Regions from separate parts of the Streptomyces gobiensis genome, predicted to be linked through region 3. Evidence: predicted binding sites of a transcription regulator. Region 3 holds the regulator's gene; each other region holds the start of a gene.
The links. Region 3 encodes HrcA, which represses chaperone genes, less so after heat shock. Its sites were predicted from a motif close to TTNGCACTCNGNNNNNCNGAGTGCNAA; they were not measured.
Positions count from the first base shown of each region.

Region 1: groL (chaperonin GroEL) is a predicted target of HrcA. The motif match lies at 8,078-8,104, and genes of this name have one in related genera.
Region 2: groES (co-chaperone GroES) is a predicted target of HrcA. The motif match lies at 3,936-3,962, and genes of this name have one in related genera.

Region 1 is NZ_CP086120.1:2,288,616-2,298,783, reverse strand. Features, by position in the region: gene test1122_RS10480 (extracellular solute-binding protein) at 1-1,205, shown strand, start outside; gene test1122_RS10475 (DUF3263 domain-containing protein) at 1,225-1,479, shown strand; gene otsB (trehalose-phosphatase) at 1,490-2,311, shown strand; gene test1122_RS10465 (alpha,alpha-trehalose-phosphate synthase (UDP-forming)) at 2,301-3,749, opposite strand; gene test1122_RS10460 (glucosyl-3-phosphoglycerate synthase) at 4,447-5,400, opposite strand; SAM riboswitch class I at 5,533-5,684, shown strand; gene thrC (threonine synthase) at 5,702-6,982, shown strand; gene test1122_RS10450 (MoaD/ThiS family protein) at 7,086-7,364, shown strand; gene test1122_RS10445 (cold-shock protein) at 7,777-7,980, shown strand; gene groL (chaperonin GroEL) at 8,262-9,890, shown strand.
Region 2 is NZ_CP086120.1:3,507,912-3,518,079, forward strand. Features, by position in the region: gene tsaD (tRNA (adenosine(37)-N6)-threonylcarbamoyltransferase complex transferase subunit TsaD) at 1-301, shown strand, start outside; gene test1122_RS16495 (hypothetical protein) at 298-546, shown strand; gene test1122_RS16500 (hypothetical protein) at 619-798, opposite strand; gene test1122_RS16505 (class I SAM-dependent methyltransferase) at 997-2,136, opposite strand; gene test1122_RS16510 (polysaccharide deacetylase family protein) at 2,337-3,356, shown strand; gene groES (co-chaperone GroES) at 4,108-4,416, shown strand; gene groL (chaperonin GroEL) at 4,513-6,132, shown strand; gene test1122_RS16525 (ester cyclase) at 6,253-6,945, opposite strand; gene test1122_RS16530 (SDR family NAD(P)-dependent oxidoreductase) at 7,053-7,826, opposite strand; gene test1122_RS16535 (MOSC domain-containing protein) at 8,112-8,768, opposite strand; gene test1122_RS16540 (LysR family transcriptional regulator) at 8,849-9,763, shown strand; gene test1122_RS16545 (WhiB family transcriptional regulator) at 9,977-10,168, opposite strand, start outside.
Region 3 is NZ_CP086120.1:1,343,921-1,354,088, reverse strand. Features, by position in the region: gene lepA (translation elongation factor 4) at 1-614, shown strand, start outside; gene test1122_RS06340 (hypothetical protein) at 725-1,045, shown strand; gene test1122_RS06335 (AMP-dependent synthetase/ligase) at 1,210-3,102, shown strand; gene hemW (radical SAM family heme chaperone HemW) at 3,567-4,799, shown strand; gene test1122_RS06325 (DUF3097 domain-containing protein) at 4,796-5,653, opposite strand; gene test1122_RS06320 (MBL fold metallo-hydrolase) at 5,667-6,377, opposite strand; gene hrcA (heat-inducible transcriptional repressor HrcA) at 6,567-7,583, shown strand; gene dnaJ (molecular chaperone DnaJ) at 7,584-8,711, shown strand; gene test1122_RS06305 (nitronate monooxygenase) at 9,111-10,168, shown strand, end outside.

The DNA.
Region 1 (10,168 bases), 940 kb from region 3:
GCAGTGAGAAGGTCACCCTCAAGCTTGTCGCCGCTGACTACGGTGACCCCAGCGGTAACAACGGCTCACAGGAGTACTGGGACGCTCTCGCCCGTGCCTTTGAGAAGGAGCATGAGGGCGTCACGGTCGATGTGTCCGTATACAGCTGGAACGATGTCGACAAGAAGGTCGCCGAGATGGTGAAGGCGGGGAAGGCCCCCGACATCGCCCAGATAGGCGCATACGCCGACTACGCCGCCGACGGCGCGCTGTACTCCGCCGCCGAGATGCTCTCCATCCCCGTGCAGGCCGACTTCATCCCGGTCCTCGCCCAGGCGGGTGAGCTGCGCCGCACCCAGTACGGCCTGCCCTTTGTCTCCAGTACCCGGATGCTGTTCTACAACAAGGACCTCTTCACCAAGGCCGGACTCGACCCGGACAAGCCGCCGAAGAGCTGGGCAGAGCTCAAGTCGGCCGCCGAGGCGCTGAAGACAGCCGGGGTGAAGATCCCGTACGGGCTGCCGCTCGGCCCCGAGGAGGCCCCGGCCGAGACCATGATGTGGATGCTGAGCGGCGGCGGCTCGTACACCGACAACGTCGGCGGCTACATCATCGACTCGGTGGAGAACATCAAGACCTTTACCTGGCTGCGCGATGATCTCGTCGGCGCGGGCCTCACCGGGCCCAGCTCCCCGGCCACCACCGACCGGCAGACCGTCTTCAACGCCTTCAGCCGTGGCGAGGTCGGCATGCTCAACGGCCACCCGACGCTGATGCAGCAGGCGGGGCGTCAGAAGATCAATTACGCCACCGCACCACTGCCCGGCCGGAGCGGTGAATCGGGCACCACCATGGGCGTCGCCGACTGGATTCTGGGCTTCAAGCAGAACGGCAACCGGGAACACATAGGCAAGTTCCTCGACTTCGTCTTCAGCGTCGATCAGCACTATGCCTTCACCGACCGCTATGACCTGCTACCCGTCACCACCTCGGCCTCCGACCGGATGAGCTCCGCCAAGAAGCACAAGGCCCTGTGGCCGTTCCTGGAGCAGCTCCAGACCGCCGAGTTCTACCCGGTGGGCAAGATCTCCTGGGCCGGGACCAGCCAGCAGATCAAGAAGTCCATCGGTAAGGCCGTCACCCAGAGCGGCAACCCGGAGGCCATCCTCGGCGCGATCCAGCGCCAGGCCGACGCCGAGGAGTCCGCGGCGAGCGGGCGACTGTAGGCGGCAGTAGGTTGGAGGCGTGACACAGCAGGACGAGCAGCCCGGCCAGGAAGGCCTGTCCGAACGGGACCAGGCCGTCCTGGCCGTCGAGCGACGCGGCTGGCCGGGCCCCGGCGCCAAGGAGCGGGCCATAAGAGAGCAGCTGGGCCTCTCGCCGACCCGCTACTACCAGTTGCTCAACGCCCTGCTGGACGACCCCCGGGCGCTCGCCCACGACCCCGTCACGGTCAACCGTCTTCGCCGACGCCGGGACGCCCAGCGGGAACGCCGATAGGGTCGCCCGTATGGGCAGTCCTCTCCCGGTTCCCACCACCCCCGCGGGCCGCACGGGCCTGGAGGCCTTTCTCGCCGCCCCCGAACAGTCCGTTGTCGCGCTTGACTTCGACGGCACCCTCGCCCCGATCGTCGCCGACCCGGCACAGGCCCGCCCCCATCCCGGTGTCGTCCCCGCGCTGTCCCGGCTGGCACCACGGCTGCGCGCCGTCGTCGTCATCACCGGGCGACCGGCACAGCTCGCGGTGCGCTACGGCGGCTTCGCGGGGGCGCCGGGCCTGGAACGTATGACCGTGCTCGGGGCGTATGGCGCCGAGCGCTGGGACGCCGCGACGGGGGAGATCCAGCAGCCGCCGCCGGACCCGGGCGTCGCGGCCGTACGGGCCGGACTCCCCGGCCTGCTGGAGCGGCTGGCGGTCCCCGACGGTACCTCCGTCGAGGACAAGGGCCATGCGATCGCCGTCCACACCCGCCAGGCCCCCGACCCGGCCGGCACCTTTGAACTGCTCCAGGAGCCGCTGCGCGAGCTGGCCGGCCGGCACGGGCTGCGCCTCGAACCGGGGCGGTTCGTGCTGGAGCTGCGGCCGCCGGGCATGGACAAGGGCCTCGCCCTGCTCGATTTCCTCCGGGAGACCGACGCGGGCCCGGTCCTCTACGCGGGCGATGATCTCGGCGACCTCGCCGCCTTCGCCGCCATCGAGAAACGCCGTGCGGAGGGCACCCCGGGCGTGCTGGTGTGCAGCGGCAGTACGGAGGTCACGGAACTCGCCGCCCGCGCCGACCTGGTGGTCGACGGACCAGCGGGCGTAGCGGCCCTGCTGGCTAGCCTCTGAGCGCGGCCAGCTGGTCCAGGAACCACTTGCGCGGCGGCAGCGCGGTCGCCGCGGCCGCCAGCCGCTTGGTGCGCTCCGCGCGCTCATCCGGGTCCATCAGCAGCGCCGTATGCAGTGCGCGGGCGGTATCCGCGATGTCATACGGGTTGACGACGAGCGCGTCCTCGCCCAGCTCCGCGTAGGCCCCCGCCTCCCTGGACAGCACCAGCGCGCAGCCCCTGTCCGAGACGACCGGCACCTCCTTGGCGACCAGATTCATCCCATCGCGGATCGGATTCACCAGCGCCACATCCGCCAGCCGGTAGGCCGCCAGGGAGCGGGCGAAGTCGTCCTTCACATGCAGCAGAACCGGTGTCCAGTCAGCCGTGCCATACGTCGAGTTGATCTTCTCGGCGACCAGTGAGACCTCAGCGGTGTACTCCCGGTACACCGCCAGATCCTGCCGCGACGGATAGGCGAAGGCGATATGCACGACCCGCTCATGCCACTCGGGATGGTCATCCAGCAGCCGACGAAAGGCGTACAGCCCGCGCACGATGTTCTTGGACAGCTCGGTCCGGTCCACCCGCACAATCGTCTTACGGCCCTGCCCGCCGATCTGCTGCCGCAGGGTGGCCATCCGCTCGGCCACATCCGCACGCTGTGAGCGCTCCCGCAGAAAGTCCGCGTCGGCCCCCAGCCCATGCACACCGATCCGCGTCGTATGCCCCTCATAAGAGACCACCAGCTCGCCATCGGTGGAGAGCACGGAGGCACCGAGCACATCAGCGCAGCAGGCGGTGAACGCCTCGGCCCAGCGCCAGGTGAGAAACGCCGCGCGGTCGGCGCCGAGGATGCCGCGCAGCACGGCCGCGCCGACCCCGTCGGGCAGCACCCGGTAGTAGTCCGGTGGGGCCCAGGGCGTATGGGAGAAGTGACCGATCCGCAGATCCGGCCGCCGCGACCGCAGCAGGCCGGGCACCAGGGCCAGGTGGTAGTCCTGCACCAGGACCACCGCGCCCGGCGCGGCCTCCTCGGCGAGCGCGTCCGCGAAGGCCGCGTTGTACGCCTCATACGCGGCGTACCGCGCTTCGAAAGCCGAGTCGAAGACGGGCTCCAACGGGATCTGGTACAGCAGATGGTGGACAAACCACAGCACGGAGTTCGCGATGCCGTTGTAGGCATCCGCGAACACCTCTGCCGGGATATCCAGCATGCGCACCCGCTGGTCGCCGGTGTCGGCGACGGGCAGCCGCCCGTCGTTACGCCGCACGGCCTCGCGGTCGCCCTTGCCCAGGGCGGCGCAGATCCATACGGCGTCGGCGTCCGGGCCGATGGCCGACAGACCTGACACCAGGCCGCCGCCGCCCCGCTTGGCGGTGAGCGAGTTGTCTTCGCCCAGCGTGTATGAGACGGGGCCACGGTTGGATGCGACGAGGATCTGGGACGCGGTGACCATGTCCCGACCGTATCCCCTGCCCCCCAAGCCCAAACAACCGTACGTTTTCAGCCGCCCCTTCCCGGCTGCGGCTCCGCCGCGCGGCGGGGTTCCACCCCGGTTGCGGGGTGCCGTGGGTGGGTGTCCCCGTATCCCTCCCCCAGCTACCTCCCCCAGACTCCGTCTGGGAGGTGCCCCAGGGAGGTGCCCCCACCTTCCCGGCTGTGCCGATATGCGGCTCCGCCGCGTGGCGGGGCTTGCGCCCGGTTGTGGGGGTGCCGTGGGCGGGTTTCCCCAATTCCCGCCCCTTCCCGTAACCGGGGCTTTGCCCCGGGCCCCGGGGTGGCCGGGTGCGGCTCCGGTGGCCGGTGTTGTGCCCACCCTCCCCCATAGCCTTAAGGGCATGGGGGGACCCCCATCGCCCCTCGGGCGGCCCGAGTGCCCACAACACTCGACGGCGTGAGTGCCCACAACACTGGTGTGGGCCGAGTGCCCACAACACACGGGCGGCGCGAGGCCCACAACTGCGTGAGGGGGTGGGGAGGGGTGGGTTGTTCCGGACGCTTGCCCGTGATTTGTGGGCCGACAGGGGCTTAACCGGTCGGCCCAACGCTGCCGCGCGTCGGGCCGTAAATCATGGGTCCGGAACGGCCCACCCCGGACCACCCCCGACCCACCACGGCGCCGCACCCAGCACGTACGGCCGGGCAGCCGCCTGCTAGGCCGCGCGGGACGCGTACTCCGGCAGCGCGCACATCGCCGGGCGCTCCTCGGCGTCAACCGGGTACGTACGGGGCGCGAAGCCCCCGGAGGGGGCGCGGTCGAACTGCGTAAGTTCGGCCCGGGTCAGCGGCGCCCCGGACAGCCGGAGCTGCGCCGTGCGGTATATCGCCGCCGCCATCCGCCCCAGCGCCTGCCCGTCCTGGTGCCGATGGAGTCGGACGCCGACGTCCACCTGGGCCAGCGCGTCCAGCCCGACGCAGTCGAGCGCATCGATGAGCAGCCCCAGCTCAACCCCGTAGCCCACAGGGAAGGGGAGCCGTTCCAGCAGGGAGCGCCGGGCCGCGTACTCACCGCCCAGCGGCTGGACGAAGCCCGCCAGCCGGGGCCAGTGCAGGTTCAGCAGCGGCCGGGCCACCAGCTCGGTCACCCGGCCGCCGCCCCCCGGGCTGTCGCCCAGGGGGCGGTCGTACATCGCCTTGACCAGCTGAATCCCCGGGTCGGTCAGCAGCGGCCCGACAACGCCCGATACAAACCGCGCGTCGAAGTCGCGCAGGTCCGCGTCGATGAAGCACACAATCTCGCCGCTGGTGACGAGCAGCGACCGCCACAGCACCTCGCCCTTGCCGGGCAGCGCGGGAAGCCGGGGCAGTACCTCGTCGCGGTGCACCACCTTCGCTCCGGCCGCCGCCGCGACCTCGGCCGTACGGTCCGTGCAGCCGGAGTCGAGGACCAGCAGCTCATCGACGAGCGGCATGGCCTCCGACATCAGCTCGGCGCGGATCGTGGCGATGATCCCGCCGACCGTCGCCTCCTCGTTCAGGGCGGGCAGTACGACGCTCACACTGCCGAAGGAGCCCGCCGCCCGCTTCGCGGCGAGCAGTGTGGGCAGTGGCCGGTCAGCGGCGGTCCAGGAGCGCCGCCGCAGCCAGGACCCGACCTCATCCAGCACGTACCTGTCTCCTGTCTCGCGGTTCGGACGACTGTCTCAACCCTGCCGGACGTCGGTTACAGTCTTGGACAACGCGTATGACCACCGCATGTCGGGGTCTCACGTCGACAAACGCGCCGGTTGGCGCCATAGCGCTCATCCAGAGGGGCAGAGGGAACGGCCCGTTGAAGCCCCGGCAACCATCCTGCGTGCGCTCGTACTTCCGGTCATTTCCGGGGCGGGGCCGCCGTGGGGAAGGTGCCAATTCCGGCCCATGGCGAAAGCCGTCACGGGGAAGATGAGGAGAAAGGGCCTCGCCTCCATGGCTGTGCAAACAGTTTCAAACAGCACCGATATTTCTCTGGGACCGGCCGTCGCGCTGTCCTGCAGGGAGTGTGGGGAGCGCACTCCGCTAGGCCCCAGTTTTGCCTGTGTGGCCTGTTTTGGCCCGCTGGAGATTGCATACGAGCTACCGAGCGGTGATCCTGCGGGACTGCGTAAGCGGATCGAATCGGGACCCAACAGCATCTGGCGCTATGCGCCGCTGCTGCCCGTTCCGGAGGATGTGGCGAGTAAGCCGAATCTCAACCCCGGGCTGACCAAGCTGGTCAAGGCCGACAATCTCGCCCGCGAGCTGGGTATCACCGGCTCGCTGCACATCAAGGACGACTCCGGCAACCCGACGCACTCCTTCAAGGACCGTGTCGTGGCCATCGCCGTTGAGGCGGCCCGTGCCTTCGGCTTCACCACGCTCTCGTGTTCGTCGACCGGCAATCTGGCGGGTGCAGTGGGCGCCGCGGCCGCCCGGGCCGGACTGCGGTCCTGCGTCTTCATCCCGCACGACCTGGAGCAGGGCAAGGTCGTCATGGCCGCGGTCTACGGCGGCGATCTGGTCGGCATCGAGGGGACGTATGACGACGTCAACCGCTTCTGCAGCGAGCTGATCGGCGATCCGATCGGCGAGGGTTGGGGCTTCGTCAATGTCAATCTGCGCCCTTATTACGCGGAGGGCTCCAAGACCCTCGCGTATGAGATCTGCGAGCAGCTGGGGTGGCGGCTGCCGGACCAGATCGTGATCCCGATCGCCTCCGGTTCCCAGCTCACAAAGATCGACAAGGGGCTGAAGGAGCTCATCGCGCTGGGGCTGGTCGAGGACAAGCCGTACAAGATCTTCGGCGCTCAGGCGGAGGGCTGCTCCCCGGTCTCCCGGGCCTTCAAGGACGGCCACGATGTCGTACGGCCGGTGCGGCCGGACACCATCGCCAAGTCGCTGGCCATCGGGAACCCGGCGGATGGCCCCTATGTCCTGGACATCGCGCGTCGCACGGGGGGCGCGGTCGAGGACGTCAACGATGAGCAGGTTGTGGACGCGATCAAGCTGCTCGCCCGTACCGAGGGGATCTTCGCGGAGACCGCGGGCGGGGTGACCGTCGGTGTCACCAGGAAGCTGATCGAGAGCGGTGTGCTGGACCCGGCCCTGACCACTGTCGTACTGAACACCGGCGATGGTCTGAAGACCCTGGACGCGGTGGCGCCCACGACGCGCCCCTCGGCGGTGATCCGCCCGAGCCTGGACGCGTTCCGCGAAGCTGGACTCGGCTGACTGTCCCGCCCTCTCCCGCCCTCTCCCGTCCTCTCCCGCCTCCTCCTGCCCTCCGCCTCTTCGCCCCTCCGCCCCCTGACCTGTTCTCACAGAAGGTGAAGCCATGAGCGTTACCGTCCGTATCCCGACCATTCTGCGTACCTACACCGACGGCAAGGCCGAGGTCCCGGCCGAGGGCGCGACCCTTGCCGAGGTGATCGCGGACCTGGAGAAGAACCACCAGGGCATCGCCGCGCGGGTGCTGGACGACACGGGTAAGCTGCGCCGCTTTGTGAACGTCTACGTCAACGACGACGACGTGCGCTTCGAGCAGGGTCTGGAGACCCCGACGCCGGACGGCGCGGGCGTCTCGATCATTCCGGCCGTGGCGGGTGGCTGCTAACCGTCCATACAGCACAATATTTCCGGAATTGCCCCCTCCGCTTGCGCGGTCAGGGGGCAATTTCACGTTCCGGAAAGCGGTACAGTTAGCCCACCCCCCTCCCGGCGTGATGTGCCGAACGCATATGAGAACACGACAACTTGTGCCAGAAATTGCTGAACGATTTGTCGTGTTGATCCGCTATGCCCGGCCCGACTTGCCCCGCTTTTCCGGCATTTGAACCGGTATCGCCGGTCGGCCGTACTCAGAATTCTCGTCCGATTGACCTGTTGCACAGGGCGTCCGTCCAGATACATTCAGCGGCGGTCGACGCGTTCCGGCGCACACCCCAACTCCTGGTGAGTGGGGTGAGGTCTGACCCGGGTCCGCGGAGTGCGGTCTCGTGCAAGGGCCAGTAATAGGGGAGTTAGGAATGGCTCAGGGCACCGTCAAGTGGTTCAACGCGGAGAAGGGGTACGGCTTCATCGCGGTCGACGGTGGTGCGGACGTGTTCGTCCACTACAGCGCGATCCAGATGGACGGGTACCGCACCCTTGAGGAGGGGCAGCGAGTCGAATTCGAGATCTCGCAGGGTCAGAAGGGGCCGCAGGCGGACATGGTCCGCGTGACTGCCTGAAGCGACGACCACGCCACATCGTCTGAAAGGGCCCGTGCTCCCCGTCGGGGGCACGGGCCCTTCGGCGTGCGCGGGACGTGCGGGTGTCCGGGAGCCGCTTGCACTCGGGTGGGTCGAGTGCTAATCATTGCGTTAGCACTCTCCGAGTGAGAGTGACAAAGAAGGACCGGTTCGGTGAGGTCCGCAGGCCGGGTGGGAAGGAACCACCAGGCTCGCAGACCGTCCGTCGCGGGCGCCAGCGCGGTCCGGAGAAACCCACCCGTCTGGGAGGACCACTTCACATGGCCAAAATCATCGCGTTCGACGAGGAGGCGCGGCGCGGCCTCGAGCGCGGGATGAACCAGCTCGCCGACGCCGTAAAGGTCACCCTCGGCCCCAAGGGCCGTAACGTCGTCCTTGAGAAGAAGTGGGGCGCCCCCACGATCACCAACGATGGTGTTTCCATCGCCAAGGAGATCGAGCTCGAGGACGCATACGAGAAGATCGGCGCCGAGCTGGTCAAGGAGGTCGCGAAGAAGACGGACGACGTCGCCGGTGACGGCACGACGACCGCGACCGTCCTGGCGCAGGCGCTGGTCCGTGAGGGCCTTCGCAACGTCGCCGCCGGTGCCAACCCGATGGCCCTCAAGCGCGGTATCGAGAGGGCCACCGAGGCCGTCTCCGCCGCCCTGCTGGAGCAGGCCAAGGATGTGGAGACCAAGGAGCAGATCGCTTCCACCGCCTCCATCTCCGCCGCTGACACCCAGATCGGCGAGCTCATCGCCGAGGCGATGGACAAGGTCGGCAAGGAAGGTGTCATCACCGTCGAGGAGTCGCAGACCTTCGGTCTTGAGCTTGAGCTCACCGAGGGCATGCGCTTCGACAAGGGTTACATCTCGGCCTACTTCGCCACCGACATGGAGCGTATGGAGGCCGTTTTTGACGACCCGTACATCCTGATCGTCAACTCCAAGATCAGCAACGTGAAGGACCTCCTTCCGCTGCTGGAGAAGGTCATGCAGTCGGGCAAGCCGCTGCTGATCATCGCCGAGGACGTCGAGGGCGAGGCGCTGTCCACGCTCGTCGTCAACAAGATCCGCGGCACCTTCAAGTCCGTCGCCGTCAAGGCTCCGGGCTTCGGTGACCGCCGCAAGGCCATGCTCGGTGACATCGCCATCCTCACCGGTGGTCAGGTCATCTCCGAGGAGGTCGGCCTCAAGCTGGAGAACGCCGGTCTGGAGCTCCTTGGCCGCGCCCGCAAGGTCGTCATCACCAAGGACGAGACCACCATCGTGGACGGCGCCGGCGACAGCGAGCAGGTCCATGGCCGGGTCAACCAGATCCGTGCCGAGATTGAGAGCTCCGACTCGGACTACGACCGCGAGAAGCTCCAGGAGCGCCTCGCGAAGCTGGCCGGCGGCGTCGCCGTCATCAAGGCCGGTGCCGCGACCGAGGTGGAGCTCAAGGAGCGCAAGCACCGCATCGAGGACGCGGTGCGTAACGCCAAGGCCGCTGTCGAGGAGGGCATCGTCGCCGGTGGCGGCGTGGCCCTGCTGCAGGCCGCTTCGGTCTTCGAGAAGCTCGAGCTCGAGGGCGACGAGGCCACCGGCGCGGCCGCGGTGAAGCTGGCGCTGGAGGCTCCGCTCAAGCAGATCGCGGTCAACGCCGGTCTTGAGGGCGGCGTTGTGGTGGAGAAGGTCCGCAACGTGACTCCGGGGCACGGTCTGAACGCCGCGACCGGTGAATACGTCGACATGATCGCCGAGGGCATCATCGACCCGGCGAAGGTGACCCGGTCGGCGCTGCAGAACGCCGCGTCGATCGCGGCGCTCTTCCTCACCACCGAGGCTGTCATCGCCGACAAGCCGGAGAAGGCGGCTGCCGGTGCGGACGCCGCTGCTGCCGGTATGGGCGGCGGCATGGACTTCTGACCCTCCTGGGTCAGAAGCCCCCGCACCGCGCGACTGAGGGCGGCACCTCTCCGGAGGTGCCGCCCTTTGCGCTGCCCGGCTTCGGGGCTTCGCGCCCCGGGACCCGGGTCTGGACAAGACCCCACCGAGTCACGCTGACCCTGAGTGAAGGTGCCGCGCATCGGCGTGTTCAGTCGTCTCGCGGTGTGAGATTCAGCACGGCCTTTGTGTCTATTCAGCGCCAAAGGACCCTGGTTAACCTCCGGGGAGCTTTAACGGGAGACCTTCTTCCGCGGCCG
Region 2 (10,168 bases), 2.2 Mb from region 3:
CGACCATCTGATGATCGGCGGCGGTGTGGCCGCCAACTCCCGGCTGCGCGCCATGGCCGGGGAGCGCTGCGCCGACGCGGGTATCACGCTGCGCGTGCCGCGTCCCAAGCTGTGCACCGACAATGGCGCGATGGTCGCCGCGCTGGGCGCCGAGATGGTCGCCCGGGGGCGGGCGGCCTCCGCCTGGGACCTGCCCGCCGACTCCTCGCTGCCGGTGACGGACCCTCATGTGCCGGGCCCCGCACATGACCACGATCATGACCATGTACACGAACTCAGCCGAAAGAACCTCTACCCATGACCGCTGCCCTGATGTGGGAGGCCCGCGCCGTCGAGGGGCGCGGACATGAGCTGCTGGAGTGGACCAGGACGCAGCACCTCGTCCCGGCCCCGATCCGGCGTGAGACCTTCACCGGTCCCGATGACCGGGTACTGGTCGTCACGCTGTGGCATGCCTCCAACGATGCTGACCTCCCCGAAATCCCCGACCCGCCCCCCGACTTGCTGCACCGCCCGGTCCACCGCTGGCGCTTCGAGAAGGTTTAGCGAGTACGGCTGGCCGGACCCAGTCGACAACAGGGCCCGGCCAGTTCATCTCAAGGCGCGTAGCGGAGGACGTCAGTCCTCCAGCTTCCGCTGGATCTGCTCTTCGGTGACCCGCTCCTGCTTCTGGGTCCTGTCGTTCTCCACGACGTAGCGCATCTGCTGCCCGCTGCTTTGGGCCTCCTGGATCAGGCCCGCCTGCGTCTTGTTCTGCTTGTCCCGGTACTCCACGTGGTCACCTTCGCGGTGCGGCATGGATATCTCCCATCTGATGTAGGCCGATGAGGCCGATAAGGCCGGTAAGGCTGCCCCGGCTGTATGGAAATAGGGGCGCCCTCCGGTGCGTCCGCGACCGTCGCGGGCGCTAGATCCAGCAGACGGCCATTTCGGCATCGCGGCCACCGGCGTGGTCCGAACAGGGGATCGCCCTGGCTCGCTGGTGGGCCCGGCCCACTACGCGGGCCGCCCGATCAGCATGCTCGGCGCCCCGGCGACGCGGGTGAGGAAGACCGTGGCGGCGTTCGGCCCCCGCGGCTTGACCTTCCTGCGCAGCTCCTCCGGCTCAACCGCCGACCCGCGCTTCTTCACGGTCAGCACCCCGACCTCCCGCTCCCGCAGCAGCGCCTTGAGCCGCTTGAGGTTGAAGGGCAGCACATCGGTGATCTCGTACGCGCTCGCATACCGCGTCGGGCGCAGCTCATCGGCCGTCACATAGGCGATCGTCGGGTCGATCAGCCGCCCGCTGATCTGCCCGGCCACCTCGGCGACCAGATGCGCACGGATCACGGCCCCGTCTGGCTCGTACAGATAGCGCCCCACCGGCCCGGGCTCAGGGTCGGGGAGCCCGGTGCCGATCAGGGACGCGCAGCCGGGCAGCAGCGTGGCGCGCACCCCCGGCTGGCCGCCGAACCACAGCACGGCCTCCTTCACCTCCCCGCCGACCGAGATCCACTCCGCCTCGGCCTCCTCGGGGATCGCCTCGTGCGGCACCCCGGGAGCGATCTTCAGCGCGGCGTGCGACATCCGCCCGGCGACCTCGACGGCCCAGGACAGCGGCGGTGAGTACGCCTCCGGGTCGAAGATCCGGCCACGGCCGCCGCGCCGGGCCGGGTCGATGAAGACGGCGTCGTAGCCGGAGATATCGACGTCGCCGACCTCCGCGCAGCGCACCTCGATACGGTCCGCCAGCCCCAGCACCGCCGCGTTGGCCCGTACGACCGCGCAGGTGAGCGGATCACGGTCCACGGCCAGCACCGTCACCCCGGCCCGGGCCAGCGCGATCGCGTCGCCGCCGATGCCACAGCACAGGTCGGCCAGCCGCCGCACCCCCCGTGTGGTGAATCGCGCGGCACGGTACTCGGCCACACTCGTTCGGGTGGCTTGCTCAACACCGTTCGATGTGAAGTACATCCGCGCCGCGTCCTCGGCACCGAACTTCGCCACCGCCCGCTGCCGCAGCCGCGCTTGCCCAAGCGCGGCCGACACCAGTTGGGCCGGGTGCTCGCGGCGTAGCCGGGTGGCGATGGCCAGCTCCTGCGCGGGGTCGTAGTCCCGCAGCGCCTTCAGCAGCCGTTGCCCCTCCTCGGTCCGCAGGGCCTCGAAAGCGGCTACGGCATCGGCTGCGGTGCCGGTTGCGGTGTCGGTTGGTCGGTCAGCGGATTCAGGTTCAGCCACACGGGCCATTTTCCCCCTCCGGTGTCGCCCGGGCGCCGGAGGCCGCCTGCGTGGCAGGGGGCTGACTGGCAAGATCCGGCACTATGTCGCTCATCACACAAGTCGTACAAAAACATCAAATGGGGAGAAAGCGGTCTTATGCATGGCGCAATGTGCGGCGGACCGGCGGCGCTTCACTGGCCGCCCTGCTGGCCGTATCCTGCGCGGCCGGCAGCGGGCCGTCGCATCCCGGGGATCCGGACCTGTCCGGCCTCGACGAGCCGCTGTCGGCCTCCGGGCCGCCCTTCGCCGAACATGGCCGGCACCTGCTGGCCGGACCCGGTGGGCCAGCCGCGGGCCCGGACCTCGCCCTGGGCGCCCCACGCCGTATGCAGGCCCAGCTTGCGGCAGCGTCGCTCGGTGCGTACGCGGACCGGCTGCGTCGCGCTGAGGCGCGCCGGATCGCCGCCGTCAAGCGCTGGAAGGTGCGTAAGACCCCGCTGCGGCCGCCCGCGCCGCCGGAGCGGAAGCCCGAGCTCCGTAGCGACCCGGGGCATATCTCGGAACGGGGGCTGCCGCCCGTCATCACCCGGGTACCGACCGATGACAAGGTCGTCTTCCTCACCATCGACGACGGGCACGAGAAGGACCCCGAGTTGCTGCGGATGCTGCGTGAGCTGGATGTGCCGTACAGCGCCTTCCTCGCCGACTATGTGGCGAACGACAACTACGCGTACTTCCGTGAGATGAGTCGCGACGGCGTCGCGATCAACAATCACACCCTCCATCACCGGGAGATGAACAAGCTCTCCTATGAGCAGCAGCGGCGTGAGATCTGCGGGCAGCAGGAGGTCCTGGCCAAGGAGATCGGCAGGACCCCGGGGCTCTTCCGCCCGCCGTACGGCGTGTACAACCGCGACACCCTGCGCGCGGCGGCCTCCTGCGGTATCCGCGCTGTCCCGCTCTGGGCGGAAGAGGCCTGGGCCAAGCGCTTTGACTGGAGCCGCGCCGACCGCAGGCTTCACCCGGGCGACATCATCCTGACCCACTTCCGTGGGCCGGAGCACTGGGGCGGCACTATGACCGATATGGTCCGCCGCACGCTGCGCACGGTCACCGACCAGGGTTTCGCGCTCGCGCGACTGGAGGACTACATCTGAGCGTGCGGCGGCGCGGGTGCCCGGGGTGGGTCTCCCCAATACCCGCCCCTTCCCGAAACTGGGGGCTGCCGCCCCCAGACCCCCACCCGTGTTGTGGGCAGTCGTTCCTCCCCCAGCTAACTCCCCCAGACTTCGTCTGGGAGGTGCCCCCAGGGAGGTGCCCCCAGGGCGGAACGGGTGGGCACAACACCCGGCCACCCGGACCGCACCGGTAAACCCCGGGGCCCCGGGGCGAAGCCCCGGTTTCCGGGAAGGGGCGGGATTCGGGGAGCCCCACCCACGGCAGCCCCGCAGCCGGGCGAAGCCCCGCCACGCGGCGGAGCCGCATATCGGCACAGCCGGGAAGGGGCGGGATACGGGGAACACCCACCCACGGCAGCCCCGCCGCCGGGGGCGAAGCCCCGCCGCGCGGCGGAGCCGCACACCGGCACAGCCGGGCAGGTGGGGGCACCTCCTGGGGGAGGCCCGAGTGCCCACAACGCCTCGGGGGCCGGGGCTGCGCTCACCCCTCTACGCAACCCACCACCCACCCCAGCCCCGACGCTCCGGACCACCCCGCAGCAGGGCACCCCGCCGGTTTTGGCACTCGGCTTGACCGAGTGCTAAGCGCGGCATAGTCTCATGGCTAGCACTCTCCACCAGGGAGTGCCAGATATGCGACGGGCAGATCCGGCACCCGCGACGACGGATCTACCAGGTCGCCACCCCAGACATAAGACCCCGTGAGATCTCCGAAGGGGGAGGTCGGATCGTGACGACCGCCAGCTCCAAGGTTGCCATCAAGCCGCTCGAGGACCGCATTGTGGTCCAGCCGCTCGACGCTGAGCAGACCACGGCCTCAGGCCTGGTCATTCCGGACACTGCCAAGGAGAAGCCCCAGGAGGGGACTGTCCTTGCCGTTGGCCCGGGCCGCTTCGAGGACGGCAACCGTCTTCCGCTCGACGTCAAGGTCGGCGACATCGTGCTGTACAGCAAGTACGGCGGCACCGAGGTGAAGTACCACGGCGAGGAGTACCTCGTCCTCTCGGCTCGCGACGTGCTCGCCATCGTCGAGAAGTAAGTCACCGAAGTTTTCTGATCCGCGCCCTGGTTCCCGTGTCTAAGACAGCCGGGGCCAGGGCGCGGTTCATTTGAGAAGGAATAGGGATACGCACCCATGGCGAAGATCCTGAAGTTCGACGAGGACGCCCGTCGCGCCCTCGAGCGTGGCGTCAACAAGCTCGCCGACACCGTGAAGGTGACCATCGGCCCCAAGGGCCGCAACGTCGTCATCGACAAGAAGTTCGGCGCTCCGACCATCACCAACGACGGTGTCACCATCGCCCGCGAGGTCGAGGCCGAGGACCCGTACGAGAACCTTGGTACCCAGCTGGTGAAGGAGGTGGCCACCAAGACCAACGACATCGCTGGTGACGGCACCACCACCGCCACCGTGCTGGCCCAGGCGCTGGTCCGCGAGGGCCTGCGCAACGTCGCCGCCGGTGCCTCTCCGGCCGCTCTGAAGAAGGGCATCGACGCCGCGGTCAAGGCCGTCTCGGACGAGCTGCTGGCCACCGCCCGGCCGATCGACTCCAAGGAGGACATCGCCGCGGTCGCCGCGCTGTCCGCCCAGGACAAGCAGGTCGGCGAGCTGATCGCCGAGGCGATGGACAAGGTCGGCAAGGACGGTGTCATCACCGTCGAGGAGTCCCAGACCTTCGGTCTGGAGCTCGACTTCACCGAGGGCATGGCCTTCGACAAGGGCTACCTGTCGCCGTACATGGTGAGCGACCAGGAGCGTATGGAGGCCGTCCTCGACGACCCGTACATCCTGATCCACCAGGGCAAGATCAGCTCCATCCAGGACCTGCTGCCGCTGCTGGAGAAGATCATGCAGGCGGGCTCCTCCAAGCCGCTGCTGATCATCGCCGAGGATGTCGAGGGTGAGGCGCTGTCCACCCTGGTCGTCAACAAGATCCGCGGCACCTTCAACGCGGTCGCGGTGAAGGCCCCCGGCTTCGGCGACCGCCGCAAGGCAATGCTCGGCGACATGGCGACCCTGACCGGCGCCACCGTCATCGCCGAGGAGGTCGGCCTCAAGCTGGACCAGGCCGGTCTGGATGTGCTGGGCACCGCCCGCCGCGTCACCGTCACCAAGGACGACACCACCGTCGTCGACGGTGCTGGCAAGGCCGAGGATGTGCAGGGCCGCATCGCTCAGATCAAGGGCGAGATCGAGGCCACGGACTCCGACTGGGACCGCGAGAAGCTCCAGGAGCGCCTGGCCAAGCTGGCCGGTGGCGTGTGTGTCATCCGGGTCGGCGCCGCGACCGAGGTTGAGCTCAAGGAGAAGAAGCACCGTCTGGAGGACGCCATCTCCGCGACCCGCGCCGCGGTCGAGGAGGGCATCGTCTCCGGTGGTGGCTCCGCGCTCGTGCACGCCGCGAAGGTGCTTGAGGGCGGCCTCGGCAAGGCCGACGACGAGGCCACCGGTGTCGCCGTCGTCCGCCGTGCGGTCGTCGAGCCACTGCGCTGGATCGCCGAGAACGCCGGTCTCGAGGGCTACGTCATCACCTCGAAGGTCGCCGAGCTCGGCAACGGCGAGGGCTTCAACGCCGCCACCGGTGAGTACGGCGACCTGGTGAAGGCCGGCGTCATCGACCCGGTCAAGGTCACCCGCTCCGCACTGGAGAACGCCGCGTCCATCGCCTCGCTGCTCCTCACGACCGAGACGCTGGTCGTGGAGAAGCCCGCCGAGGAGGACGAGGCCGGTCACGGCCACGGTCACGCGCACTGACGCACGGCACCGCCGCACCACGGCACAAAGGCCCCGAACCCGCCATCCGGCGGGGCCGGGGCCTTTCGCCTGTCACGGCTCCACGGCCAACGGCCCGGCCCGGCCACGGCTTCCGCCGCGCTACTGCTCGAGGATGCCGAGCTGGGCGAACAGCCCGAACTGGTCCCAGTTGAGCCACGCCTCCACAATCTTGCTGTCCTGGAACCGGTGGGTGGTGTGGCCGGTGACCGTCACGGAGTTATCAGTGGGCTCTACGCCCAGGAACTCTCCGGTGTGCCGTCCGTGGACCGTCCACCGGGTGGTCACCAGGTCGCCATCGGCCACCTGGTCCTCAATGGTGAACTGGGGATGGAAGGCCTCGATATAGCCCCTGAGCTCGTCCTTGGACTCCTCCAGTCCGATGGGGTCCGTACGGCTGGCGGGGTCGTGCTTCTGGTAGTCGTCGGCGATCAGCTCGTGGAGCGCGTCCAGAGTGCCCAGGCTGATCAAACCGAAGACCCGGCGCGCCGTCTCCTTGTTCAGCTGTTCGTCCCGGACCACATCGAGATCGGTGAACGTCGGCAGCTCATCGCAGAGTGCCACCAGCTCCTGGAAGATCCGGTCGGTCTCCGGCAGCTGCGAGTTGTGCATCGCCTCCGCATAGGAGGGGAACTCCACGATCTCGACGACATGCGTGGAGTCGGAGCGGTCCCGGCCGACGATCGCATGAGTCGCCGTCCGCTTTCCCTGAGTCGCCTGAATCCACCGGTCCATGAGTCGGTTCATCTCGTCGACTCTGCTGGTCTTGCAGTCGATCATTTGCACGAATGTCATGGCGCCTCCCGCGTCCCCGAGGGTGCTATGCCCGATAAATCAAGCCTAGTGAAATATGCCCGATACGCAGATGTCGGGGAGCGGGTTCACGCGATGCGTGCGCCGGATTACTTCGGGCCGTACTTACGCCCCGAGCCGGACGACAGCTTCCCCAGCATCCCCCGCGGGATCAGCTTGCTTGCGCCCATCATCGCCTTGTAGCGCGGATCCGGAATGGACAGCGTCTTGCCCCGGGCCAGGTCCTTCAGCGCCGCGTCGACCAGTTTGTCCGCGTCCAGCCACATCCATCCCGGCACCTCGCTCACGCCCATCCCCGCGCGCTCGTGGAACTCGGTCCGTACGAAGCCCGGGCACAGCGCCATCAGCCGCACCCCCGAACCCGCGAGGTCCTGCGCGGCCCCCTGGGTGAACTGCACGACCCATGACTTGCTGGCGCCATACGTCCCACGCGGGACGAAGGCCGCCACCGAGGCGACGTTCACCACCCCGCCGCGGCCCCGCTCCCGCATCTGCTCCACCCCGGCCGAGGTCAGCCGCAGCACCGCCTCGCAGTGCACCTTCAGCATCATCAGCTCGTCCGCCATCGGCACTTCCAGATAGCGGCCCTTGAGCCCGAAACCGGCGTTGTTCACCAGCAGATCAACCGGGTGCTTACCATCTCCCAGCCGCTTCTCGACTGCTCCGATGCCCTCCTCCGTGGCGAGGTCGGCGGTCAGCACGGACGCCTCGACGCCATGCCGGTCGTGCAGCTCGGTGGCCTGGTCGCTCAGCCGTTTCGTGTCCCGGGCTACCAGCACCACATCGTGTCCGTCCCGGGCCAGTCGCCGCGCGAAGGCGGCGCCGATCCCGGCTGTCGCTCCCGTAATCAGTGCAGTCGTCATACAGGGAACGTTAGTCGCATCGGCCAGCTGCCGACTCAGCGACGGTCATGTCCAGCCCCGGGCGTGTTCCCAGCCCCTCGGCCCGGTTCAACGACCACGAACTGTCCTACGAGGCCTTGGTCTTCGGGGTAGAGCAGATAAGGAGCCATCCCCCATCGCCCACGCCTCCGGCGTAACCACGCAGCACGGTCGGCTCGCGCGGCAGCACCAACGTTCGGCGCGGCGCCAGCGGCGGTACGGCCAGCGCTCGTTGAAGTTCACCGCACCGACCGTGCTGCGGCGCGTCTACCCGATGCGCTTGAGCGCCTTCTGCCGCGCCTCCGGGTCCAGCGCGTCGCCAGCGGCCAGAATGCGCGGCAGCAGCTCCGGCTCGGTGGTGTACGCACGGAACAGGAAAGAAACGCTCACCTCGTGCTCGGGGCGGTACAGGAGCTCGATGGAGTCGCCAGCCCTCACCTCGCCCGGCTCGATCACCCGTAGATACGCCCCGGGCCTGCCCCACTGGGTGAAACGCTTCACCCAGCCACGCTCCCCGAGCCAGCCCGCGAAGGTCCGGCAGGGGATACGGGCCGAGGAGACCTCCAGCACCACATCCGCGCCGATCCGCCAACGCTCCCCGATCAGCGCGCTGTTGACATCCAGCCCGGAGGTAGTGAGGTTCTCGCCGAAGACCCCATGGGGCAGTTCACGCCCGAGCTCCTTCTCCCACTTGTCGAGATCCTCCCGGGCGAAGGCGTACACGGCCTGGTCATCGCCTCCGTGATGGCGCAGATCACCCACCACGTCCCCGGCCAGCCCGCTGCCGCCGGTGCCCCTCGGCCCGGGCGCGGTGATGGCCACCGGACCGTCGGCCGGTCGTTTGTCGATGCCGGTGACCCCGGCGTCGGCGGCCGTGTAGTCGGCGGAGTGCGGGATGCCAAGATTCACTGAAAGGAGACGCATAGCGGTAAGGCTAAAGCCTGGCCCTCAAAGCTTAGACCGGATACTTCGCGACCACCCCAAGCCTCGCTTATGGTTGCGACATGATCGAAGCCCGCCATCTGAGGGTGCTGCGCGCCGTGGCATCGACGGGATCCTTCTCCGCCGCCGCCCGGGAGCTGGGCTGCACCCAGCCCGCCGTCAGCCAGCAGATGAAGTCCCTGGAGCAGTCAGCAGGCACTCCGCTGCTCATCCGTGCGGGCCGGGAGACGCGGCTGACCGAGGCGGGTGAGGCGCTGATCCGGCACGCCGCCGGAATCCTGGCCGGGCTGACCGCCGCCGAGGAGGAGGTGGCGGCCATCGCGGGACTCCGTGCCGGCCGGGTGCGCCTGGTCTCCTTTCCCAGCGGCAGCTCCACCCTGGTGCCCGCCGCGGTCGCCGCCATGCGTGCCGAGCATCCCGGCACCCGGGTCTCCCTGGTGGAGGCCGAGCCACCGCGTTCGGTGGAGATGCTGCGCGCGGGCGACTGCGAAATCGCGCTCGCGTTCCGCTATCCGGGTGGGGGCCCCGCCGACCCCGAGTGGGACGACCTGGTCGTACGCCCGCTGCTCACCGACCGTCTCGTCGGGCTGGTTCCGGAGGGGCACCGTTTTGCCGCGGCCGAGCGCGTTGGCATCGGGGAGCTGGCCGAGGAGCCCTGGATCGCGGGGTGTCCGCGCTGCCGTCGCCATCTGGTCGAGGTGTGCGAGGCGGCTGGCTTCACACCCCGGATCGACTTCGCCACCGATGACTATCCGGCCGTGGTCGGTCTGGTCGGTGCGGGGCTGGGCGTGGCGGTGCTGCCTGAGCTGGCGGTGGAGTCCGTACGGGCCAAGGGGGCCCGTACGGTGCGGGTCGTGCCGGAGGTGCGGCGGGAGGTGGTCGCGCTGACGTTGCCGGATCTTGCGCGGGTTCCGGCGGTCGGCGCGATGCTGGGGCGGCTGGGGGCTGCGGGGGCGGGGCGGGGTACGTCTTCCTGAGGGCGCGCTTGCGTGTCCCCGGGTGCGGGGTGGGGTTTCCCCAATTCCCGCCCCTTCCCGGAAACCGGGGTTTCGCCCCGGGCCCCGGGGTTGGCCGGGTGCGGGCCGGTGGGCGGGTTGTGCCCACCCACAGCCCCTCGCGGGGCTGCGAGTGCCCACAACGGGGTGGGGGGCCTGGGAGGCGTTCGCCCGCAGTTTCGGGAAGGGGCTGGGCTAGGGGACTTCCACCGGTGGGCGGCTTGGGGTCGTTACCAGGCGGTTGCGGGCCCGGCCCATCAGCTCCTCGCGTTCGTCCTCGGTCAACCCGCCCCAGACGCCGTACGGTTCCCGCACGGCGAGGGCGTGGGCCGCGCACTCGGCACGGACCGGGCAGCGCATGCAGACCTCTTTCGCGGATGCCTCACG
Region 3 (10,168 bases):
TGGTCCGCGCGACGCTGCTGGCCCCCAGCGAGTTCGTCGGCGCGATCATGGAGCTGTGCCAGTCCCGCCGTGGCAACCTCCAGGGCATGGACTACCTCTCCGAGGACCGGGTGGAGCTGCGCTACACCCTGCCGCTCGCCGAGATCGTCTTCGACTTCTTCGACGCCCTCAAGTCCAAGACCCGTGGCTACGCCTCGCTCGACTACGAGCCCACCGGCGAGCAGTCCGCAGACCTGGTCAAGGTCGACATCCTGCTGCACGGCGACAAGGTGGACGCGTTCTCCGCGATCGTCCACAAGGACAAGGCGTACGCGTACGGGGTCCGCATGGCCACGAAGCTGCGTGAGCTCATTCCGCGGCAGCACTTCGAGGTGCCGATCCAGGCCGCCATCGGCGCCCGGGTCATCGCCCGGGAGACCGTCCGCGCGATCCGCAAGGACGTTCTCGCCAAGTGCTACGGCGGTGACATCTCCCGTAAGCGGAAGCTGCTGGAGAAGCAGAAGGAAGGCAAGAAGCGGATGAAGGTCGTGGGCCGGGTGGAGGTCCCCCAGGAAGCCTTCATCGCTGCTCTCTCCACCGATGACAGCGGCGGCGAGGCCAAGTCCAAGAAATAAGCCGCTGCGGCTGTTCGGGTGAGTTGGCGGAAACCGTTTGGTTTCAGTGATCCCAGATGCGGATGCGTCTCGTTACGTAGGGCGGATGTCGCTACGGAAGGGATACTGAAGTGAGGAACTCGAAGGCCGCCGCTGTCGTCGTCGGCTCCATGATGGCCGTGGGCGTCGCGGCTTCGCCGGTGTCGGCAGCCGACCAGGGCGGGCTCGCTCTGAAATCCGCACTGGCCGAAGACGGCCTGGTCTGCGGCACGCTCAAGGGCCTGAACACGTCCGCGGACAACGTCACGGTGGACCTCGGGGAGCGCTACCCGAAGTACGACCTTCAGCCGGGTGGCGTGGTGGAGCAGGTGTGCGACACCACTACCACCCTGAACCCGCTCCTCGCGGGCGATGGCGGGAACTCGTTGCTGGGTGGCCTGCCCGTCGGCTGACGCCGGGGCGGGCCGTTTGCTCGCGGTGCGCGTGCGGCTACCTTCGGTGACTCAAATTGGGCAGGTCACAGCCCCTTACGTACGGGGGCCGGGGCCTCTAGTCTGATCACCGCTCGAGAGTTACTCGTGAGTCACCAGCAAAGCAGCGGGCCCCGGAGGATGTCGTGACCGACACGCAATCAATGATCGAAAACCGGCCGCCCTCCGTGGCGACGCTCTTCCTGGAGCGGATCGAAGCCACCCCGGCCGGAGAGGCGTACCGTTACCCCGTGCCCCCCGCCACCGGTGAGGGACCGGACGAGTGGAAATCGTACAGCTGGGCTGAGGCGGCAGAGCGGGTTTTCGCCATTGCCGCCGGACTGATGGATCTGGGCGTGCAGCCCGAGCAGCGGGTCGCGATCGCCTCCAACACCCGGGTCGACTGGATCCTCTCCGACCTGGGCATCCTCTGCGCGGGAGCGGCCACCACCACCGTCTACCCCAGCACCAACGCCGAGGAGACGGCGTACATCCTCGCTGACTCCGAGAGCCAAGTGGTGATCGCCGAGGACACCACTCAGCTCGCCAAGGTGCGGGAACGCCGTGCCGAGCTGCCCAATCTCAAGCATGTCGTGCTGATCGACGCTGAGGGGGAGGGCCGTACGGACCTCGCTGACCCGGAGGGCTGGGTGCTCAGCTTGGACGAGCTGATGCAGCGCGGCTCGGCGTATCTGGAGAAGCACCCCAACTGTGTCAAGGACAGCGTCGCCTCACTCCAGCCCGACCAGCTGGCGACTCTCATCTACACCTCGGGCACCACCGGTAAACCCAAGGGCGTGCGGCTGCCGCATGACTGCTGGTCGTACATGGCCAAGGCGATCGTCCAGGCAGGGCTTGTGGCCAGCGAAGATGTGCAGTACCTGTGGCTTCCGCTGGCGCATGTCTTCGGCAAGGTACTGACCGCCGCTCAGATCGAAGCCGGTCATGTCACGGCCGTCGACGGCCGTATCGACAAGATCATTGAGAATCTGCCCGTTGTCCAGCCGACCTATATGGCCGCGGTGCCACGCATCTTCGAGAAGGTCTACAACGGAGTCGCCACCAAGGCGCGGGCGGCCGGGGGCGCCAAGTACAAGATCTTCAAGTGGGCGGCGGAAGTTGCCCGGGAGTACGGCAGGGTCACCCAGGAGAACCTTCGCCGCACGGGTACCGCTTCCGCGCCGAGTGGACTCAAGTTCAAGCACGCCATCGCTGACAAGCTCGTCTACACCAAGCTGCGGGACGCCTTCGGCGGCAGACTGCGTGCCGCCGTCTCCGGCTCGGCCGCGCTCGCTCCGGACATCGGCTACTTCTTCTCCGGCGCCGGCATCCACATCCTGGAGGGCTACGGCCTCACCGAGTCCAGCGCCGCCAGCTTCGTCAACCCCGGCGAGGCCTACCGCACCGGCACCGTGGGCAAGCCGCTGCCCGGCTGCGAGGTCCGGATCGCCGACGACGGCGAGATCCTGCTGCGTGGCCCGGGCATCATGCAGGGCTACCACGGGCTGCCGGAGAAGACCGCCGAGGTCCTGGAGCCCGACGGCTGGCTCCACACCGGCGATATCGGTGAGCTGTCCGACGACGGCTATCTGCGGATCACTGATCGCAAGAAGGACATGTTCAAGACCTCCGGCGGTAAGTACGTCGCCCCGGCCGAGGTCGAGGGGCAGTTCAAGGCGGTGTGTCCGTACGTCTCCAGCATCATGGTGCACGGCGCCGACCGTAACTTCTGCACCGCGCTGATCGCCCTCGACGAGGTGGCCATCATGGGCTGGGCGGAGGAGCACGGTCTGGACGGCAAGAGCTATGCGGAGGTCGTCGGCTCGGAACAGGTGCGCGAGCTGATCAGCGGCTATGTGGATCGGCTCAATGAGGGGCTGCAGCGCTGGCAGACGATCAAGCAGTTCCGGATCCTGCCGCGTGATCTCGATGTCGAGCATGGTGAGCTCACGCCGAGCCTGAAGCTTAAGCGGCCGGTGGTGGAGCGGGAGTTCGGCCATCTGCTGGAGGAGATGTACGAGGGCTCCCGCGAGGCGTAAGAGGGAGGCACCCTTCTTAACGGCGCCCGCCCCTCCTTAACGGCGCCCTCGCGCCTCTCGGCGCCGGGGGCGCCTCGAGGGCTTCCCAGCTCTGGACTCCGTCCGTCGGTAGTGGCTGAGCGCCGCTGTCGGCGGAGGGAGTTCCCCTAACCCAGCCCCTTCCCGAAACTGGGGGCTGACGCCCCCAGACCCCCGCCCCGTGTTGTGGGCACTCGCAGCCCCGCGAGGGGCTGTGGGTGGGCACAACCCGGCCACGGCCCGCACAGGGCCAACCCCGGGGCCCCGGGGCAAAGCCCCGGTTACGGGAAGGGGCGGGGTACGGGGAAACCCACCACCGGCACCCCCGCAGCCGGGCGAAGCCCCGCCGTGCGGCGGAGCGGCATATCGGTACAGCCGGGAAGGGGCGGCATAGGGGAAACCCGCCGCCGGGCCTGGGGCGGGTACGGATGCCGGACAATGGGCGTATGCCATCCGCACTGCCCGATGGGCACCCCATGCCCGACGACGGGACGCTGCCCGCACATGCCCTGGAGGGCAGCGCCGAGCGCCCGCTCGGCTTCTATCTGCATGTGCCGTACTGCGCGACGCGCTGCGGCTACTGCGACTTCAACACCTACACGGCCAGTGAGCTGCGCGGCTCCGGCGGCGCACTCGCCTCACGGGACAACTACGCCGAGACGCTCGCCGAGGAGATCCGGCTCGCCCGCAAGGTGCTGGGAGATGATCCCCGGCCGGTCGAGACCGTGTTCGTCGGGGGCGGCACCCCGACGCTGCTGCCCGCCGCGGACCTGGGGCGGATGCTCGCCGCGATCCGGGATGAGTTCGGCCTTGCGGAAGGCGCGGAGATCACGACGGAGGCGAATCCCGAGTCCGTGGACCCGGCGTATCTGGCCCGGCTGCGGGAGGCGGGCTTCAACCGGGTCTCGTTCGGGATGCAGAGCGCCCGGCAGCATGTGCTGAAGGTGCTGGACCGTACACACACGCCGGGCCGCCCGGAGGCCTGTGTCGCCGAGGCACGGGCGGCCGGGTTTGAGCACGTCAATCTGGACCTGATCTATGGCACGCCGGGGGAGAGCGACGATGACTGGCGGGCATCGCTGGCCGCCGCGATCGGCGCCGGGCCGGATCATGTCTCCGCGTATGCGCTGATCGTCGAGGAGGGTACGCAGCTCGCCCGGCGCATCCGCCGTGGTGAGGTGCCGATGACCGATGATGATGTGCACGCCGATCGCTATCTCATCGCCGAGGAGGCGCTGTCGGCCGCGGGCTTCGGCTGGTACGAGGTGTCCAACTGGGCGACGACCGACCGAGGCCGCTGTCGGCACAATGAGCTGTACTGGACCGGTGCGGACTGGTGGGGCGCGGGCCCCGGAGCGCACAGCCATGTCGGTGGGGTGCGGTGGTGGAACGTCAAGCATCCGGGTGCGTACGCGCAGGCCCTCGCGGAAGGGCGGTCGCCGGGGGCGGGGCGGGAAGTCCTCACGGCACAGGACCGTCGCATTGAGCGGGTCCTCCTTGAGCTGCGGCTGGTGGAGGGATGCCCGCTGGATCTCCTCGCCCCCGCTGGGGCGGCGGCCGCGCGGCGGGCGCTGGGGGACGGTCTCCTGCGGCCCGACGCGTACGACAGCGGCCGGGCCGCGCTGACCCTGAGAGGGCGGCTCCTGGCCGACGCGGTCGTCCGGGATCTGGTGGACTAGCTGCCCCCGGTGGGGCCGCCCACCGTCACATGGTCGATCAGCCGCTCCACCGGACCGAGGAGATCGGGCTGAAGGTCGCGGTATGAGGTGACGGCGCTCAGGATGCGCTGCCAGGCGGCTCCCGTGTTCCCGGGCCAGCCCAGCGCGCGGCAGACCCCGGTCTTCCAGTCCTGGCCGTGTGGCACCCGGGGCCAGGCGCCGATGCCGACGGACGCCGGCTTCACCGCCTCCCAGATATCGATGTAGGGGTGGCCGACGATGAGGACGTTCTCATCGGTCACCGCTGCGGCGATACGGGACTCCTTTGAGCCCGGCACCAGATGGTCCACCAGGACGCCGAGGCGGGCCTCGGGGGTGGGCGAGAAGTCCTTGACGATGGCCGGGAGGTCGTCGATGCCCGCCAGATACTCCACGACCACGCCCTCGATCCGCAGATCGTCGCCCCACACCTTCTCCACCAGCTCCGCGTCATGGCGGCCCTCGACATAGATACGCCCCGCCCGGGCCACCCGGGCCCGGGCGCCGGGCACGGCGAGGGAGCCGGAGGCGGTGCGCCGTGGTGGGGCAGGTCCGGTGGGTGTGGTGGCAGTGGCGGGCCGGGGCCGGATCAGCGTGACGACCTTGCCCTCTAGCAGAAAGCCCCGTGGCTCCATGGGGAAGACCCGGTGCTTGCCGAAGCGGTCCTCCAGCGTCACGGTCGGGCCCTGGGCTGTCTTCTCGCAGCGGATCACCGCCCCGCAGAAGCCGGTGGTGACCTCCTCCACCACCAGATCCGGCTCCGCCGGGACCTCCGGCACCGGCTTGCTCCGCTGCCATGGGGGCGTGAGATCCGAGCTGTACCGCCTGCTTCGCATGGACGCCATTGTCCTACGGATGAGCGAAGCGCCCTGCCAGCAGGTCCCGTTGGGCGCGTACGAAGGCCGCGTCGACCACAGCTCCGTGCCCCGGCACATACGTCGCGTCCTCGCCGCCCAGCGCCAGCAGCCGGTCCAGCGCGGCGGGCCACTGGCCGGGCTGGGCGTCCGGACCGGCCTGGGGGTCGCCGGACTCCTCGACGAGGTCGCCGCAGAAGACGACCTCCGGCTCGCCCGGTACGAGAACGGCCAGGTCATGGCAGGTATGCCCGGGGCCGACATTGGCGAGCAGTATCTGGCGCTCACCCAGCGCCAGCGTCAGCTCCCCGGACACCTGGTGGTGCGGGGCGACCAGGACATCCACGGCCTCAGCCGCCGCGTCGGGGTCGACACCATGCCGGATGGCGTCCTCACGGAGCTCCTCCACGGCGCGGTGACCGGAGAGCAGGAGTGCCGTGCCGACCGCGCCGTAGACCTCCACCCCGGCGAAGGCGGCCGTGCCCAGGACATGGTCGAAGTGCGGATGGGTCAGCGCCACATGTGTGACCGGCAGCCCGAAGAGTTCAACGAGCTGCCGCCGGGTCTCCGCGCCGTCACGCAGAGTGGCGCCGGTGTCGACGACGAGCACCCCCGCAGAACCGGCGACCGCCCCGATCGTCTCGTCCCAGCCCGGCATCCGGCGTCGTACGACTCCCGGCGCGAGCTCTTCCCAAGTGGGCTTCATACGGCGACGCTAGCGCCACCACCAAGGGCGCGCTCACTGAGAGCCGGACCGTGCGCGGTACCGTCGGTCCGGCCGCCCTTGCCCTGGCTGCGGCACCCGGCCGTACACTGGCTCAGGGAGCTGGCACTCGGATCAGAGGAGTGCCAAAGTGGATGATCGTCAGACCACGGCCGGACGGAGGTGCGCGGAATGCTCAGTGAACGCAGACTCGAGGTGTTGCGCGCCATCGTCCAGGACTATGTGGGCACCGAGGAGCCGGTCGGCTCCAAGGCCCTGACCGAGCGGCACAATCTCCAGGTCTCCCCGGCGACCGTGCGCAATGACATGGCCGCCCTGGAGGACGAGGGGTTCATCGCTCAGCCGCATACGAGTGCCGGCCGTATCCCCACCGACAAGGGCTACCGGCTCTTCGTGGACAAGCTGGCGGGTGTCAAGCCACTGTCCTCTCCGGAGCGCCGGGCCATTCAGAACTTCCTCGACGGAGCCGTCGACCTCGACGATGTCGTGGGACGCACGGTGCGGCTGCTGGCGCAGCTCACCCGGCAGGTCGCCGTGGTGCAGTACCCCTCGCTGACCCGCTCGACGGTGCGGCATGTGGAGCTGCTGTCACTGGCGCCCGCGCGGCTGATGCTGGTGCTGATCACGGATACCGGACGGGTCGAGCAGCGTATGGTCGACTGCCCGGCGCCCATCGGTGAGACCACCGTGGCGGATCTGCGGGCCAGGCTCAACAGCTGCACCGTGGGCCAGCGCTTCACCGAGGTGCCGCAGCTGGTGCAGGACCTTCCGGACTCCTTCGACCTGGAGGACCGGGGGACGGTCTCGGCGGTGCTGGCGACCCTGCTGGAGACCCTGGTTGAGGAGACCGAGGAGCGGCTGATGATCGGCGGCACCGCCAATCTCACTCGTTTCGGTCATGACTTCCCGCTGACCATCCGGCCTGTGCTGGAGGCGCTGGAGGAGCAGGTCGTCCTGCTCAAACTGCTCGGGGAGGCCAAGGACTCGGGCATGACCGTACGTATCGGGCATGAGAATGCTCACGAGGGTCTGAATTCCACCTCGGTGGTCTCGGTCGGTTACGGTTCCGGCGACGAGGCAGTCGCCAAACTCGGCGTGGTCGGACCGACCCGCATGGACTACCCCGGAACGATGGGAGCGGTACGCGCAGTGGCACGTTACGTCGGACAGATTCTCGCGGAGTCGTAAGTGGCGACGGACTACTACGCGGTCCTCGGCGTACAGCGCGATGCCTCGCAGGACGAGATCAAGAAGGCATTCCGTCGGCTGGCCCGTGAGCTGCACCCGGATGTGAACCCGGATCCGAAGACCCAGGAGCGGTTCAAGGAGATCAACACCGCTTACGAGGTGCTTTCCGACCCGCAGAAGAAGCAGGTCTACGACCTGGGCGGGGACCCGGCGGGCGGCGCGGCCGGCGCTGGCTTCGGAGCGGGCGGCTTCGGCAACTTCTCCGACATCATGGACGCTTTCTTCGGCACCGCCGCACAGCGCGGGCCGCGTTCGCGCACCCGGCGGGGCCAGGACGCCATGATCCGGCTCGATATCGATCTGGACGAGGCGGCCTTCGGTACGACCAAGGAGATCCAGGTCGACACCGCGACGGTGTGCACCTCCTGCAGCGGTGAGGGCGCGGCGCCCGGCACCTCGGCACAGACGTGCGACATGTGCCGTGGGCGCGGTGAGGTCTCGCAGGTCACCCGGTCCTTCCTGGGCCAGGTCATGACCTCGCGGCCGTGTCCGCAGTGCCAGGGCTTCGGCACGGTCGTGCCGACCCCGTGCCCCGAGTGCGCGGGTGACGGGCGGATCCGCTCGCGGCGCACCTTGACGGTGAAGATCCCGGCCGGTGTGGACAACGGAACGCGGATCCAGCTGGCCGGTGAGGGTGAGGTCGGGCCCGGCGGTGGCCCGGCTGGTGACCTCTATGTCGAGATCCATGAGAACCCGCACTCGGTCTTCCAGCGCCGTGGCGACGATCTGCACTGTACGGTCACCATCCCCATGACGGCGGCTGCGCTGGGCACGAAGTGCCCGCTGGAGACGCTGGACGGTGTGGAGGAGGTCGACATCCGGCCCGGTACTCAGTCCGGCCAGTCAATCCCCTTGCACGGGCGCGGCGTCACTCATCTGCGTGGTGGCGGCCGGGGTGACTTGATCGTTCATGTCGAGGTGCAGACGCCCAGCAAGCTGGAGCCGGAGCAGGAGGAACTGCTGCGGAGGCTTGCGAAGCTGCGGGGCGAGGAGCGGCCATTGGGCCAGTTTCAGCCGGGCCAGCAGGGCTTGTTCTCCCGCCTGAAGGACGCCTTCAACGGCCGCTGACGGAGGATGCGGGCGGAGGGGGTTTTCCCCAACCCCGCCCCTTCCCGAAACCGGGGGCTGCCGCCCCCAGACCCCCAGGTGTTGTGGGCACTCGGGCCGCCCGAGGGGCGATGGGGGTCCCCCCATGCCCTTAAGGCTATGGGGGAGGGTGGGCACAACACCGGCCACCGGCCCGCACCGGGCCAACCCCGGGGTCCGGGGCGAAGCCCCGGTTCCGGGAAGGGGCGGGAATTGGGGAAACCCACCCACGGCACCCCCGCAGCCGGGCGGCGCCCCGCCACGCGGCGGAGCCGCATATCGGTAGAGCCGGGAAGGGGCGGGACGGGGAGAATCCCCGCGCGGAGCGGACGGCTCCGGCCCACCCGTAGCGGTCATACCGCACCGTGCCAGGATGTAGCCATGTCCTCCGCCCTGACGACGCTCTCCGCTCTGTCCGAGCACCCCATCGTGCAGGCCCCCATGGCCGGTGGCGCTTCCTGCCCGGAGCTGGTCGCCGCCGTGAACGGGGCCGGAGGCCTCGGCTTTCTCGCCGCTGGGTACAAAACCCCGGAGGCGATGTACGAGGAGATGAAACAGCTGCGACGGCTGACCGATCGCCCCTTCGGGGTGAACGTCTTTATGCCGCAGCCGTCCACCGGCCCCGGCAGCGACACCTCGGCCGCGGTCGAGGTCTACCGGGAACAGCTCTCGGGCGAGGCCGCCTGGTACGAGACCGAGCTCGGCGACCCCGACCAGGGCACGGACGACGCCTACGAGGGCAAGCTCGCGATTCTCTACGACGACCCGGTGCCGGTGGTCTCCTTCACCTTCGGCTGCCCGTCCCGCCGGGTCCTGGAGAACTTCACCAAGGTCGGCACGGTGACGGTGGTCACCGTCACCTCGGTCGCCGAGGCACAGACCGCCCAGTGGTCCGGCGCCGACGCCATCTGTGTGCAGGGCATTGAGGCAGGTGGCCACCAGGGCACGCACCGGGACACTGCGCAGTCCGACGGGTTCGGCGCCGGGGTCGGGCTGCTCTCGCTGATTACGCAGATCAGCGAGGCCGTCCAGCTCCCGATCATCGCTGCGGGCGGGCTGATGCGTGGCGGCCAGATCGCCGCCACGCTCGCTGCGGGCGCCACCGCCGCCCAGCTCGGCACCGCCTTTCTGGTCTGCCCGGAGTCCGGGGCGCACACCCTGCACAAGGAGGCCATGACCAATCCGCTGTTCACCCGCACCGAGCTGACCCGGGCGTTCTCCGGGCGGCCCGCGCGCGGGCTGGTGAACCGTTTCATGCGGGAGCACGGGCCGTACGCGCCCGCCGCCTATCCGCAGGTGCACCACCTCACGGCGGGGCTGCGCAAGGCGGCCGCCAGGGCCGGGGATCCGCAGGGCATGGCGCTGTGGGCGGGGCAGGGCCACCGGATGGCCCGCTCGCTGCCGGCCGGGCAGCTGGTCGAGCTGCTGGCCGCCGAGCT